Regions from separate parts of the Streptomyces sp. SID5464 genome, predicted to be linked through region 3. Evidence: riboswitches for the same ligand, from Rfam matches in the RefSeq annotation. Region 3 holds a riboswitch; each other region holds the start of a gene.

Evidence for each region. Region 3 has a riboswitch for cyclic di-AMP ahead of GTY47_RS36735 (C40 family peptidase). Riboswitches for the same ligand answer to the same signal wherever they lie in the genome.
Region 1: another riboswitch for cyclic di-AMP. It lies ahead of GTY47_RS08670 (transglycosylase family protein); the one in region 3 lies ahead of GTY47_RS36735 (C40 family peptidase).
Region 2: another riboswitch for cyclic di-AMP. It lies ahead of GTY47_RS26060 (LysM peptidoglycan-binding domain-containing M23 family metallopeptidase); the one in region 3 lies ahead of GTY47_RS36735 (C40 family peptidase).

What each region holds. Positions count from the first base shown of each region.
Region 1 is NZ_WWIQ01000009.1:54,512-57,776, forward strand. It holds gene GTY47_RS08665 (transglycosylase family protein) at 1-883, shown strand, start outside; cyclic di-AMP (ydaO/yuaA leader) riboswitch at 1,112-1,292, shown strand; gene GTY47_RS08670 (transglycosylase family protein) at 1,297-1,977, shown strand; gene eno (phosphopyruvate hydratase) at 2,240-3,265, shown strand, end outside.
Region 2 is NZ_WWIQ01000054.1:6,584-9,848, reverse strand. It holds gene GTY47_RS26065 (DUF6250 domain-containing protein) at 1-583, opposite strand, end outside; gene GTY47_RS26060 (LysM peptidoglycan-binding domain-containing M23 family metallopeptidase) at 782-1,672, opposite strand; cyclic di-AMP (ydaO/yuaA leader) riboswitch at 1,677-1,838, opposite strand; gene GTY47_RS26055 (alpha-galactosidase) at 2,150-3,265, opposite strand, start outside.
Region 3 is NZ_WWIQ01000075.1:98,932-102,196, reverse strand. It holds gene GTY47_RS36750 (LysR family transcriptional regulator) at 1-145, opposite strand, end outside; gene GTY47_RS36745 (LysE family translocator) at 238-867, shown strand; gene GTY47_RS36740 (DUF6328 family protein) at 803-1,444, opposite strand; gene GTY47_RS36735 (C40 family peptidase) at 1,526-1,999, opposite strand; cyclic di-AMP (ydaO/yuaA leader) riboswitch at 2,003-2,215, opposite strand; gene GTY47_RS36730 (hypothetical protein) at 2,551-2,859, opposite strand; gene GTY47_RS36725 (ATP-dependent Clp protease proteolytic subunit) at 2,867-3,265, opposite strand, start outside.

The DNA of each region.
Region 1 (3,265 bases), on a different contig from region 3:
GGTCGCGGACTGCGAGACCGGCGGCGCCTGGAGCCAGAACAGCGGCAACGGATACTTCGGCGGCCTCGCGTTGTCCCAGGAGGACTGGGAGAACCACGGCGGTCTCGACTACGCCCCGAGCGCCGACCTGGCCAGCCGCTCCCAGCAGATAGCCGTGGCCGAGAGAATCCTCGCCGACCAGGGGGTCGGTGCGTGGCGCACCTGCGGGCTGCTCTCCGGCCTCCAGCAGGACAAGGACTCGGGCACGTCCGACTCGTCCAGCTCCTCCGACTCGTCCGCTCCGACGGACTCACCCGGACTGCTCGACTCCTCCGAGTCATCCGAGTCGTCCGGGTCATCCTCTTCGTCTTCTTCGCCCTCTTCGTCGTCTCCGTCCCCATCGTCGTCCCCTGACGGGCAGTCGACCTCGGAGGGTGACACCGCCAAGTCCGACAAGTCATCCGATTCTGCCGATTCCTCGACGCGGGACCAGTCGCAGGACCAGGAGTCCGGCAGCTCCCCGTCGACCGCCGCCGAGAGTGACGAACCCGACAAGTCCCGGCAGGGCGACGGCTCTTCGGCGCTCTCCGGAACCGGAACCGACAGCGCCTCCGGCCGCCACCGCGGCCCCAGCGCCGACGAGGACACCGGGGCCGAGGACGGCCGTACGTCCGGAGCCGCCGGACGGCACGCCTCGCGCGGCGGCGAGGCCTCTCGGGAGGCGACGGACGGCTCCTACACCGTCCGCCCCGGCGACAGCCTCTGGTCCATCGCGAACTCCCTTGACCTCAGCGGCGGGTGGCACGCGCTCTACGCCGGGAACGAGACGGCCGTCGGCGCCGACCCGAACCTCATCCGCCCCGGTCAGAAGCTCACGGTAAGGGTCGAAGCGGACGACGAGTAGCCGGTGGGGCAGTCCGGAAACGGCGGCGGAAGTCACCCCGAAACCGTGCGAGTTCACGTCACCGTTCGCGCCGAATGTCCCTTATAAGCGCGGTGAGAGATAGATCTCAGAAGCCCTGATCGTCTTTGAAATTCCGCGGATCGCGTGTCTACGGTCATGACCGCTCGCCACCGCGAGCCCCGGCTGCCGCAACGCCGAATCCTGCCAGCGGCCGCACGGGAACAGTCGTCGCGTCAAGCGCCGTAGGCAGGAGCGGGGGACCCAAGGTAAGTGCCGGGCCCGGCGGTTGAGGCAACTCGACGGCAGGGCTCCGGCTTGGGGTGAAGCCGTGTCCCGGGAGGGACGCGGCCGGGCAACTCAACCGGCCCGAACCCGACAGCTCACCTCGCAGGCGTCGGTGAGGGGATCTCTCCATGCTGTTTTCCGGCAAGGGCACGCACCGCCGTCCGTCCAAGGCCTCTCGGGTCATCGCCATCGCCGGTGTCACCGGTGCCGCCGTCGCCGCCCCGCTGATGGCGGCCGGCAACGCCTCCGCCGCCACCGCCTCCGAGTGGGACGCCGTCGCCCAGTGCGAGTCCGGCGGCAACTGGTCCATCAACACCGGCAACGGCTACTACGGCGGTCTGCAGTTCTCCGCCTCCACCTGGTCCGGCTACGGCGGCACCAAGTACGCCTCCACCGCCGACCAGGCCACCAAGGAGCAGCAGATCGAGATCGCCGAGAAGGTCCTCGCGAGCCAGGGCAAGGGTGCCTGGCCGGTCTGCGGCAAGGGTCTGTCGAGCGCCGGCTACAGCGGCGGCTCCGCGCAGAGCAGCGGTTCCACGGAGACCCGCCAGACCGAGCAGCAGCCGGCCTCCCGCTCCGAGGAGCGCCCGGCGCAGACCCAGAAGAGCCAGAAGACCGTCACCACCCCGACCGGCAAGAAGGTCAAGAAGGGTGACGGCGAGTACAAGGTCGTCAAGGGCGACACCCTCAGCTCGATCGCGACCGAGCACAAGGTCAAGGGCGGCTGGGAGAAGCTGTTCGAGCTGAACAAGGACATCATCACGGACGCCAACCTGATCTACCCGGGCCAGCAGCTGCACCTGAAGTAAGCGGCGGCCCCCCGGTCCCCACGGGCCCCCGCCCCGGTGCGTCGTCCCCCGTACGCACCGGGGCGGGGTTTTTTCTGCCGGTCTTTGCGATCCGGCTTTGTTCCGTTCGGAAACAATTTACTCTCGGTTCTGTCCATGGGGTGGGCGACCCGGTGGCCGATCGCCCGGAGCCGGTTAGGCTCATGTCGCGAGCCACCGCGGCCCGCGCCTCGCCGGGTCCACGCGGCCCGCGTACCCGCGTCACATGAAGAAGGAGATGCTCGTGCCGTCCATCGACGTCGTCGTAGCCCGGGAAATCCTGGACTCCCGAGGCAACCCCACGGTCGAGGTCGAGGTCGGCCTCGACGACGGCAGCACCGGTCGTGCCGCCGTCCCGTCCGGCGCCTCCACGGGCGCCTTCGAGGCCATCGAGCTGCGCGACGGCGACTCGAACCGCTACCTCGGCAAGGGTGTGGAGAAGGCCGTCCTCGCGGTCATCGAGCAGATCGGCCCGGAGCTGGTCGGCTACGACGCCACCGAGCAGCGCCTGATCGACCAGGCGATGTTCGACCTGGACGCCACCGACAACAAGGGCTCCCTCGGCGCCAACGCCATCCTCGGCGTCTCGCTCGCCGTCGCCCACGCCGCCTCCGAGGCCAGCGACCTGCCGCTGTTCCGCTACCTGGGCGGCCCGAACGCGCACCTGCTGCCGGTGCCGATGATGAACATCCTGAACGGCGGCTCGCACGCCGACTCCAACGTGGACATCCAGGAGTTCATGATCGCCCCGATCGGCGCGGAGTCCTTCTCCGAGGCCCTGCGCTGGGGCGCCGAGGTCTACCACACGCTGAAGAAGGTCCTGAAGTCCAAGGGCCTGGCCACCGGCCTCGGCGACGAGGGCGGCTTCGCCCCGAACCTCGGCTCCAACCGCGAGGCCCTCGACCTCATCCTCGAGGCGATCAACGAGGCCGGCTACACCCCCGGCGAGCAGATCGCCCTCGCCCTCGACGTCGCCGCGTCCGAGTTCTACAAGGACGGCGTCTACACCTTCGAGGGCAAGGAGCGCTCGGCGGCCGAGATGACCGAGTACTACGCGGAGCTCGTCGACGCGTACCCGCTCGTCTCCATCGAGGACCCGCTGTTCGAGGACGACTGGGAGGGCTGGAAGACCATCACCGACAAGCTCGGTGACAAGGTCCAGCTCGTCGGCGACGACCTGTTCGTCACCAACCCCGAGCGCCTGGCCCGCGGCATCGAGGAGGGCGCGGCCAACGCGCTCCTGGTCAAGGTCAACCAGATCGGTTCGCTC
Region 2 (3,265 bases), on a different contig from region 3:
TCCACCACCGCACCGTCGAACCGTCGGAGACGATCCGCACCCGGTTCGGCTCACCCGGCACCAGCAGCGGCTCGGTGTAGTCGTAGACCAGGGGCCGGACACCGGGCTCGCCGACATACCGCCGCAGCCGGGTCGTGGTGTTGTGGTTCGCCCCGTAACCGGCGTAGTACGTCGTCAGGTGGTCGTACTCCGCCAGCGCCCCACCACGCGGGGTGGCGAAGAGATCGTCCGGGGAGCGGACGTCGGTCGCGTTCCAGAAGTTGTTGAGGTCCGAGACGCGGTCGTTGGCCCCGCCCTCCGACACAGGCGTCGCGGTGTACTCCAGGACGTACGGGCCTTCGAGCCGCCGTCTGAACCAGACGGTCGCGCCGCTCGGTACGTCGATCTCAAGGACGCCACGGGAGGCGGTGACCGTCCCGCCGTCCTGGAGTTCGGTGGCCCACTGGCCGAGGCCGTGGCAGAAGTCGTCGTGGGCGATGAGACGGCGGCGCCGGGGGGCGGCGTACGCGGCCCCCGTCGGGGCGAGCGCCGCCAGGGCGGCTCCGGCGGTCAGGGCTCCGAACGCCCTGCGGGTGGTCGGCACGGGACACATCTCCTTCGGGATCCGTCTGGAAGGCTCTAGAAAGCGCTTGCGCTCCGGACGGGATCACTGTGTCCCAACTGCCGCCCGCTGTCGATCCCTTGAGGCGACCGGAAGGGCGCACCACGCACGCCGAAGGCCGGACCCGGGGGTCGGGGTCCGGCCTTCGGTCGCGTGTCAGGCAGGTGGTCGTGCGGTCGGTCAGCCGACGGAGACGCCGTGCGAGCGCAGGTAGGCGACCGGGTCCACGTCCGAGCCGTAGTCCGGCGTGGTGCGGATCTCGAAGTGCAGGTGCGGTCCGGTCACGTTGCCGGTGGCACCGGACAGGCCTATCTGCTGCCCGGCGGTCACGGTCTGGCCGGCCGAGACGGAGAGCTGGGACAGGTGGGCGTACTGCGCGTAGAAGCCGTCGTTCAGCTTGATGACGACCTGGTTGCCGTACGCGCCGCCCCAGCCGGCGGAGACGACCGTGCCCGCGCCGACGGCCTTGAGCGAGGTGCCGGTCGGGACGACGAAGTCGACACCGGTGTGGTAGCCGCTGGACCACATGCTGCCGGACATGTGGTAGGGGGTGCCGACGGTGGCGCCCTCCACCGGGAGGGTGAAGCCGCTGGAGGCCGCGGCGGCCGGCTTGGCGGCGGCCGGCTTCGAGGACGACTCGGAGGCGGAGGACTTGGACGCCGAGGGCTTCGCCGGGGCCGAGGACTTGGACTCGCTCGCCGCCGCCTTCTTGCCGATCGACAGCTTCAGGCCCGGGTGGATCAGCGACGGGTCGTCGCCGACGGCGTCACGGTTGTCCGCGTAGAGCTTCTTCCAGCCGCCGTCGACGTTCTGCTCGTCGGCGATCTTCGCCAGATAGTCACCGGCCCGCACGGTGTACGTGCGAACGCCCGTGGCCTTTTCGGCGGCCTTCTTCTCGGCGGCCGGAGCGGACTGGACGGCCTTTTCCGGAGCCGACTGCGGAGTGGCGGCGTGGGCGCCGGCGGCTCCCATGAGCGGAAGAGCGAGAGCGGCCCCGCCGGTTCCGGCGATGGCGATGGAGCGGGTGAAACGCTGGTTCTTCGGGCGGCGGTGCTTACCCTTCGCGGGCATGGCGAATTCCTCTCCGTCGCCTGCGAGGTGAGCTGTCGGGTTCGGACTGGAGATGCCCGGCCACGCCGAGGCGCGGCTTAACCCCAAGCCGTTCCGGGAACCGGAACAGGCGTCTTACCTGTGGGTCCCCCGCTCCTGCCGTACGTCGGGTCAGTGTGTGCGGGCTCCGGGCGGCGGCAGGATTAGGCGTCCGTCCGGATTGGTGTGGAACGTAAGCGACCAGGACGCAAAGGGACAAGCGTGCGGTTGCCTGTGACGGCGTTTTTCTTGACGCACCGGCACATTTTCCGTCACGGAGCGTGGATTACCGATCAATCACTTCCCTCAATATCCCTGAATGACGCGGGAATTACGTGCACATGGCAACAACACATCGTCACGAATATGACGATGCTCACGCACCCCGGCCTCATCTCCTTTACGACCGGGGCACGTTATGCCTAAATAACCGAAGCGCTCTCTATTCGGACAGAACGACTACTTGCGCTTAAGTCGGACGACGGTGGCGTCCAGATCCCCGCGCAGACCGACCCGCAGCCCGTGGTGGAGCAGCACGGCACCTCGGTGAACTTCGCCCGTTTTGAGGCATTCGTACGACGCCGAGGGGTCCAGGCCCCGCAGCCGGAGCGCCGGAACGGGCTCGCCGTAGCGCTGCGCCTGGAGCCAGGCGAGGACGACGCTCTCGTCGCCGAGCACGTACTGCACGGCACTCAGGCCACCCTCCGGCGGGCGCAGCCGGTGCAGCTCGCCGCGCTGCACCACCGGCCGGATCTCCTTGTACAGCTCCACCCAGTCCCGCGCCTCGGCGAGTTCCCGCTCCGTCCACTTCGTGAGGTCGCCGCCGACCCCGAGCACCCCGGCCATGGCGCTGACGAACCGGAACCGCAGTGAGCTGGCGCGCTGGTTGAGCATGGCGTTCGGGCTGTCGGTGACCCAGGCGGCCATGACCCGGGCCGGATGGATCTGGCTGAAGCCGTGCTGGATGGCGAGCCGGTCGAGCGGGTCGGTGTTGTCCGAGGTCCACACCTGGTCCGTGCGGCCGAGCACGCCGAGGTCGATCCGGCCGCCGCCGCCCGAGCAGGACTCGAAGGCCACCCCGGGGTGTGCGGCCCGCAGCCGGTCCAGCAGGGCGTACAGGGCACGGACGTGGTCGACCCACAGACGCTGCGGGTAGGGGTCGTCCGGCCAGCCGGCGTCGGTGAAGCAGCGGTTGAAGTCCCACTTGACGTAGTCGATCGGGGCGCTGGAGAGGAGCCCGTCGAGCTGCTCCCAGAGGTACTCCTGAACGTCCACACGGGCGAGGTTCAGTACGAGTTGATTGCGGAACTCCGTCCGCTTTCGTCCCGGTTGGTACTGCACCCAGTCCGGGTGCGCGCGGTACAGGTCGCTGTCCGGGTTGACCATCTCCGGCTCGACCCAGATCCCGAACTGCATACCGAGGCCGTGCACGTGCTCGGCGAGCGGCTTGAGGCCGCCCGGGAAACGGTCGGGGTTGGGGGTCCAGTCGCCGAGTCCGGCCCGGTCGCTGGTGCGCGTCCCGAACCAGCCGTCGTCGACCACGAACAGCTCGACGCCCATGGCGGCGGCCCGCTC
Region 3 (3,265 bases):
GCAGCGCCGAGCCGGCCTCCCGCTCCAGCTTGGCCAGTTGCTGGGAGAGCGCGGGCGGGGTGTAACCGAGGCGCTCGGCCGCCCGGGTGATGGACCCGGCCTCCGCGACGGCGACCAGAGCCGCGAGCCGGGTCGGGTCGTACATGCCGCTGACCTCCACAGACCAAAGCGATGCTTAAGGCTTCCTCAGGATATTCGACATACCTGCTGAAGGCCCTGGTCCGGCAGGCTGGCCGCATGGACGCACAACTCATCGCCTTCACCGGGGTGGCGGCGGGCATGGTCGCGATGCCGGGCGCCGACTTCACGGTGGTCGTGCGCAACGCCCTGGTCTCCCGCCGGGCCGGCGTGGCCTGCGCGCTCGGCATCGCGGGCGGGCTGCTCCTGCACACCGCGCTGGCCGTTGCGGGGGTCGCCGCGGTCCTGGCCGCCGTGCCCGCGCTGTTCCGGGCGCTCCAGCTGCTGGGCGGCGGCTACGTCCTGTACCTGGGAGCGCGGACGCTGTGGTCACTGCGCGGGCACCGTGCCGTGGTCGCCGAAACCACGGGGACCGCTTCGTCCGCCGTGCGTCCCTTGCGGCAGGGCTTCGTCACGAACGCCCTGAACCCGAAGGCGCCCATCACCTTCCTCAGCCTGCTGCCGCAGTTCGTGCCCGCGAGCGGTCCCGCGCTGCCCCGGACGCTGCTGCTGGCGCTGATCGTGGTGGTCCTCGCCCTGCTGTGGTTCCCGGCCGTGGCGCTGCTGGTGGACCGACTCGGCCGCCGGCTGCGGGAGCCGCGTGCCGCGCGGGCCGTCGAGGGGGTCACCGGGGCCGCGCTGACGCTTCTCGGCGTGCTGCTCCTTCTCGAACCCCTGAGGGCTGCCTGATCGTGCCGCGCGGCGGTGCGGGGATCCGGACGGGACCCCGGGACGCAGGCTCCTCGCTGGTGGCTTGCGGCCGTCCGGGGCTGCCCTGCGTCTCGTCGCGCAGCCCCGCTCGCCGCACCAGCCGGGGGAGCAGCCCCCACAGACCGACGCAGACCAGGAACGTCGCCGCGCCCGCGGCGATGCCGCCGGCCCGACTGGTCGTCACATCGACCACCAGCAGGACCGAACCGCTGAAGGCGAACACCAGAACGATCAGACCGGTGGTGGCCAGTCGTGAGGAGACCTGCACGATGCGCGGCTTGGCGCCCTGCTGGAAGAGCGAGCGGTGCAGCGCGGCCGGCGCGGTGAACAGGGCCGCGGCCAGGACCGCCAGCAGCAGCGTGATGACGTAGGTGACGCGCTGGACCGTGTCGAGGGACGTGAAGCGCGAGGTGAACGCGAGCGACAGCAGGAACGCGAAGAGGATCTGTACGCCCGTCTGGGTGACCCGGAGCTCCTGGAGCAGCTCGACGAAGTTCCGGTCGGCGCGTTGCAGCGGAGTCTCGCCGCGCGCGGTGCAGGGACGGTGCTCGGCCATGGGGGACGGGTAACCACTTGAGGCCGTGTCACGCCCCGGCGTGCGGCGGCGCGTCAGGGACGCCGCCGCACGCCGGGCGGATCACCTCACGCGTCCGTACCAGACGCTCTTGGTCCAGATCTTCTGCAGCCGCACCACGTCCCCGCTCTTGGGGGCGTGCCAGAGCTTGTTTTTACCCGCGTAGATACCGACGTGGTACACGCTGCTGCCCGAGTGGAAGAACACCAGGTCTCCGGCTTTGCGGTTCTTGGCGGAGATGTGGCGCGTCTTGTTGTACTGCTGGGCGGCCGTGCGGGGGAGCTTCTTGCCCGCCTTCTTGAACGAGTACAGCGTGAGACCCGAGCAGTCGAACCTGTGCGGGCCGGTGGCCCCGTACTTGTAGGGCGATCCCTTCTTCGAGGCCGCTATCTGGAGTGCCTTGGTCGCCGGTGTGGCTGCCGCCGCCTCGGAGGAGAAGCCGGGAGCCACGATCGAGCCGCCCACGGCGGCGATGGTGAGGGCCGAGGCCGTACCGGCCCGGACCATGAGCGACGGGACACGATTGAGCGCAGTCATGCGCAACCCTTCGTCAGCCGCCTGTGAAGGATGACCTGTCGGATTCGGGCTGGCGAAGTTGCCCGGCCGCTGACGCGGCTTCACCCCAAGGGCTGCTCGGACCCGGTCATGGCGTGACCGTCCCGGCGACCCGTCGTGCTTGGGTCCTCCACTCCTGCCGATCCACTCCTGTCGACCGGTCATCCGGGCGGCGGCAGGACTCGGCGTCCGCCCGGACCGCCCCGCCGCTGCGGCGGGGGCTTGTCGTCAGACGGGATCTTGGCTCATGGTTGTCCCGAAATCCCAACGGAACCGGGGATTTGTGTTGTTACTCACCACTCACCCGTTCGGGTGGACACGTCTGTGTTCGAGCCACGGTCCACAGGCCCACTGGCCGTCGGACCAGCGATGGAATGTCCCATTCCGCCCTTCGGTCACGCGCGTTGCGCAACTGTGAGGGCCCGAAAAAAGGACTCTCGTCTACTCCGAACAGGGGTACGTCGTTCGGCCCGTTTCGACTCAGGCCCGGGCGCTCCGTCGACAGGGCGGGTGTCCGGGCCGGTGAGGCGGCGTCAACTGACGGACTCGGGGGGCAGGGTGACGCGGGCCGTGCGCCGCTCGCCGTCCAGCACCCGCAGTGCCCGGCCGAGGGTGCCGGCGTGCAGCTCCGTCTCGCCCCGCTGGTGCATCAGCGTCAGTGCGTCACGCAGCGCGGTCGCCTTGCCGACCAGGGCCTGGGCGGCGCGCAGTCCGCGATAGGTGTCGCCGGGCAGCGCCGGGTTGATCCGGCCGAGCAGATCGACGACCTCCAGGTAACGGTCGATCAACTCCGCCTCGGCGCGTGTCAGCGCGGGCAGCGGCGGCAGTTCGGGTGGGAGCACCGGCGGCTCACTCTCCGGTCGGCGGGGCCAGGGTGGCCTTGCGGTTGGGGATGATCCGGTCCACCAGGCCGTACTCCACCGCCTCCTGGGCGGTGAGGACCTTGTCGCGCTCGATGTCCGCGCTCACCTGCTCCCGGGTGCGCCCCGTGTGCCGTGCGAGCATCTCCTCCATGCGGGTCCGGATGCGTGTCAACTCGTCGGCCTGGATCGCCAGATCGCTGGCCTGTCCGCGGACCGGCTCGGGCAGGGCGGGCTGATGGATCACCACCCGCGCGTCCGGCAGCACGGATCGCTTGCCGGGCGTGCCCGCCGCCAGCAGCACCGAAGCGGCCGCGCCGGCCTGGCCCAGGCAGGTCGTCACCACGTCGCAGGCGACGTACTGCATCGTGTCGTAGATGGCCGACAT